2 regions of the Arthrobacter sp. P4_F11 genome follow, and region 2 is predicted to be linked to the other one. Evidence: predicted binding sites of a transcription regulator. Region 2 holds the regulator's gene; the other holds the start of a gene.
What was found. The regulator LexA, encoded in region 2, represses DNA repair genes until DNA is damaged. The targets are predictions, from matches to a motif close to TCGAACANNTGTTCGA.
Positions count from the first base shown of each region.

Region 1: the regulator LexA is predicted to act here: its motif matches at 1,226-1,241, upstream of AC1DRO_RS01420 (LexA family protein).

Region 1 is NZ_JBFUJK010000001.1:291,148-293,548, reverse strand. It holds gene AC1DRO_RS01430 (DUF3090 domain-containing protein) at 1-170, shown strand, start outside; gene AC1DRO_RS01425 (SCO1664 family protein) at 170-937, shown strand; gene AC1DRO_RS01420 (LexA family protein) at 1,255-1,686, shown strand; gene AC1DRO_RS01415 (Y-family DNA polymerase) at 1,695-2,401, shown strand, end outside.
Region 2 is NZ_JBFUJK010000006.1:53,692-56,092, reverse strand. It holds gene AC1DRO_RS08450 (ATP-dependent DNA helicase) at 1-932, shown strand, start outside; gene lexA (transcriptional repressor LexA) at 1,030-1,779, opposite strand; gene AC1DRO_RS08440 (LysM peptidoglycan-binding domain-containing protein) at 2,297-2,401, shown strand, end outside.

The DNA of each region.
Region 1 (2,401 bases), on a different contig from region 2:
AGGGCGGCGCTAACGAGTCCGAAATGCTGCTGGTGCGAATGCCGGTCGGCACCGCCCGCGCATTCGCCAAGCGCACCCGTGAGATCGTGGGCGCCGGGCGTCCGACGTGCCCGCTCTGCGGTTACCCCATAGACGCCGACGGGCACATCTGCGCCCTTCCCGAGGTCTGATGCCAGCGCCGGACCTAGTGACCGCCGAGCTGACGCTCACCGGCCGCATCACGACGGCTTCAAACGCTACATTTCTGGGCAGCATCGGCGACGTGGTGGTCGTCTATAAGCCGATAGCAGGCGAAAGTCCGCTGTGGGATTTTCCCCACGGCACCCTGGCTCACCGGGAGGTGGCCGCCTACCTGGTCTCGCAAGTCTTAGGCTGGGACGTGGTGCCGCACACCTGGCTGCGCGATGGTCCTTTGGGCGAAGGAATGGTGCAGCTCTGGCAGGAGGAAGACCCCGCCCAATGCGCCGTGAACCTGGTCGCGACGGACCAGGTGCCGGAGACGGGCTGGAAACATGTTCTCGAGGGACGGGATGAGAACGGACGGATGGTCGCCCTCGTTCACGAAGACTCGCCAGCGCTCAGACGCATGGCGGTGTTCGACATGGTCGTCAACAACGCCGACCGCAAAGGCGACCACATTCTTGCCATGACGGACGGACACCGGCACGGCGTGGACCATGGGCTCACCTTTCACCGTGACCACAAGCTGCGCACGGTGCTGTGGGGATGGCTGGGAGACGCGCTGACCGCCGAGGAACGCGACGGCATCGATCGTGTCAGCGAAGGACTGCACGGTGGGCTGGGCCGGAACCTGGCGGACTTGCTCAGCGCCGATGAAATCGCATCGCTCGCCGCGCGCTGCGCACGGTTGCGCTTGGCAGGGCGGTTTCCGGCTCCGAGCGGTGAGATGTCGGCGGTGCCCTGGCCGCTGTTCTAGGGGAATTGCGGCTACGGGCTTCGCAGGCTGTGTCACACGACGGCATGGATCTTAAGGTAGCGACGGAGCAACTGTCACCAAGAACTCGCTGCCCAAACGCCGATAGCAGCGCCTACGCTCAACCAAGCCCGCGGGCCCCATCTTCCGCAAACGACGCGGCGAGTGTCCCATAAGCAGCACCCCTTCAGTCAGTTGTTGCGATGTCGAGGAGAAACCGCGCTGCTTACGCAGCCGAGGGATATGGGCAGAGTCCAACTTTTGTCGGCACGTCCGGCTACACTGATTATATCGAACATATATTCGAATAGGGTTGTGTTGTGGGCGTTGTTGTCGGTCCCCGCGTGATAGATGCGGGCATGTCGTTGCTGTCGGTGCTGATCTCTCCGGTCCCCGTCGCGGCCGGGTACCCCTCGCCGGCCCAGGACTACTTTGATGGGCGGATTGACCTGAACGAGCATCTGATCAAGGACATCACCAGCACGTACGTCGTGCGGGTCTCCGGAGACTCGATGGAACGCGCCGGCATCAGCGACGGGGATGAACTGATCGTCAACCGGGCCCTGGAACCCAAGGACGGGTCCGTAGTCATAGCCGTCCTGGACGGAGAATTGACCATCAAGCGGCTGCGAATCACGGCCGCCGGCGTCGTGCTGCAGGCGGAGAATCCGTCCTACCCGGACATCCGGGTTCCGTCCATGTCGGATCTGGTCATTTGGGGCGTCGCGACCCGCTGCCTGCACCATGTTTGAGGCACACCATGTCTAAGCCCTCCCCGATGCGGCGGATGCCGCAGATCGCGCACGTGGATGTGAACTGCTTCTACGCCTCGGCCGAGCGGGCATTCGACCCGTCCCTCGAAGGCCGGCCCGTCGTCGTCCTGTCCACCAACGACGGGTGCGCCGTCACCCGGTCCCCGGAAGCCAAGGCTCTCGGGATCGGCCTCGGTGACCCATGGTTCAAACTCGCCCCGCGGGCCAAGGAGTGGGGACTTGTTGCCCTCTCGAGCAACTACGAGCTTTACGGGGACATCAGCGCCCGGGTGATGGAACTGCTGGGCCGCTACAGCGCTTGGTTGGAGGTTTACAGCATCGACGAGGCCTTCCTGGGCGTCAAAGGCGCGCCGGAGGACCTGCTGATCCTGGGCCAGACCATGAAGGCAGCCGTGCGGCGCAACGTCGGGGTTCCGGTCTGCGTCGGGATCGCCGGGACCAAGACACTCGCGAAACTGGCCAACAAATGGGCCAAGCACAACCCGGCCTTCGACGGGGTCTGCCACTGGGACTCCGTGCCGGCCGCCGCCCGGGAAGCGCTGATGGGCCGGCTGTCCGTGATCGAAATCTGGGGCGTCGCGACGCGGCTGACCAAACGCCTCAACGCCTTAGGGCTCCAGTCCATCCTTGACCTGGCCCGGGCCGACCCGGTGATGATCCGGGACCGCTTCTCCGTGGTCATGATGCGCACCGT
Region 2 (2,401 bases):
GCCTCCTGGCCGCGCGCGAAAACCGCGAAGTCGTGTGGTTCTGCCGCAACAGCAGCTTCGATCCGGCGCAGGGCTACTCGCAGCCGGACGAGAGCGCGCCGGCGTTGATCAATGTTGCCCCGCTGAGCGTCGCAGGGCGGTTGCGCGAGGGCCTGTTCGCAGACCACACCGTCATCCTGACCTCGGCCACACTGGCCATCGGCGCCGCCTTCGAACCCGCCGCCGGCGGCCTGGGCCTGGTTGGCAACGGCGCACCGAGCTGGACCGGCGTCGACGTCGGCTCCCCGTTCGACTACCCGAAGCAGGGCATTCTCTACGTCGCCCGGCACCTGCCCAAACCCGGCCGCGGAACGTCCCCCGAGGCCCTGGACGAACTCGAGAAGCTGATCCGCGCCTCCGGCGGAGGCGCCCTGTGCCTGTTCTCCTCGCGGCGCGCCGCAGAGGAAGCAGCCGAGTCCATGCGGCCCCGGCTGGGCCTCAGCATCCTGTGCCAGGGGGAGTCGACCATGACGGCGCTCGTGCGGCAGTTTGCCGACGAACCTGACACGTGTTTGTTCGGCACCATGTCCCTCTGGCAGGGCGTCGACGTCCCTGGCGTGTCCTGCCGGCTGGTGGTCATCGACCGGATTCCCTTCCCGCGGCCGGACGACCCGCTGATGACGGCACGTTCGCGGGCCGTGGCCCAGGCCGGCGGCAATGGCTTCATGGCCGTCTCGGCCACGCACGCCGCCATCCGCCTCGCGCAGGGCGCCGGACGGCTGATCCGCTCGACCTCGGATAAGGGCGTGGTGGCAGTGCTGGATTCGCGGCTCTCTACGGAGCGTTACGGCGGCTTCCTGCGCGCCGCGCTGCCGCCGTTCTGGCCCACCACCGATTCATCGATAGCCATGGCAGCCCTGAAGCGCCTGGCGAAAGACTCCGCAAAAGCCTAAGTCCCAAACCGGGGCCGCCACCCTGCGCCGGAAATCCGCCGCGGGGTGGCCGCTCCGAACTGGCGGCATGGCCCGGGACGGCTAAGGGGAGCGCAGTTTAGAGTGAGCGCAGTACCGAGACGACCTTGCCCATGATGACGGCGTGGTCGCCCAGGATGGGCTCGTACTGGGTGTTTTGCGGCAACAGCCACGTGTGGCCGTCCCGCTGGCGGAAGGTCTTGACCGTGGCTTCGTCGTCCAGCAGGGCGGCAACGATGTCGCCGTTCACGGCATCGCCCTGGCGGCGGACAACCACCCAATCGCCGTCGCAGATGGCGGCGTCGATCATCGAGTCGCCGGCCACTTTGAGCATGAAGAGTTCGCCATGGCCCACGAGCTGGCGGGGCAGCGGCATGACGTCCTCCACCACCTGGTCCGCGAGGATCGGCCCGCCGGCGGCGATGCGTCCGACGAACGGCACCATTGCCGTGTCGGTGGCGCTGGCCAGCTCAGTCACTGACAGGCCGCCGACGGCCCGCAGGCCGCTTGACTTCTCGACACCGGAAATCGGTGTGGTCCCCTCGTCCAGGGTCAGCGGCATGAGCACTTCCATGGCCCGCGGGCGCTTCGGATCACGCCGCAGGTAGCCGAGCTTTTCGAGCTGGGAGAGCTGGTGGGTCACGCTCGAGAGGCTGGCGAGACCGACGGTGTCGCCGATTTCGCGCATGGACGGCGGATAGCCCTTGTCCGTGACGGACCGCTGGATGGTCTCCAGGATTTTCTTTTGCCGGACGGTGAGGCTCTTGGGGGCCCGGGCGGGCTGCGGGCTCCGTGGGGTGGCCCTGCCGCCGGTGGCTTGTGCTGCCATGTTCGCCAACGCCTTTCCGTTCCGCCCGGCTGCCGTGGCTGCTGTCACCGGGAACTTCCGGCCTGAAATGTCAGACCCTGCTGATCAACTACGAATGAATTCCCACGGGTAGTTCGAAAGTGGGAGTTCGAAAGTGGTTGTCCTGTCCCTCAAAAATAGGCCAGCCGCAGACCTTTTTCAAACATTTGTTCTAGCGAGTCTCGACATCGTTCGTTAGTAAGTGCTAAAACAGAACTAGCAAGATTCGAATATGTGTTCGATTCCGACGATCTGGGTTCGCAAGCGATGTTCGGTTCTATGTTCGAAGGTTCGGCCGGTTGGCGGCGAGTACGTGAGTACGCCGGGCGGCAACTTATGGTCCAGGAGGGCTCAGTTCATGTCAGTTTCAAGCGCGTTTGACGGCACTAACATTCAGGACGTCACGACCCGCCACCGCGGTGTTGGTCCAGGTGGCGCAGCGGCTCGCCGCAACATCGGACACGGCAGCCTCGGACACGGCAGTCGCGACCAAGGCGGCATGGGCCAGGGTGGTTCCCTTCACGGCAACGTGTACCCGCTCAACGCCAGGCGCCGCGGCGCCGCGACGTCGCAGGCGCCGCAAGGAGCCGCCGCGGTTTCCGGC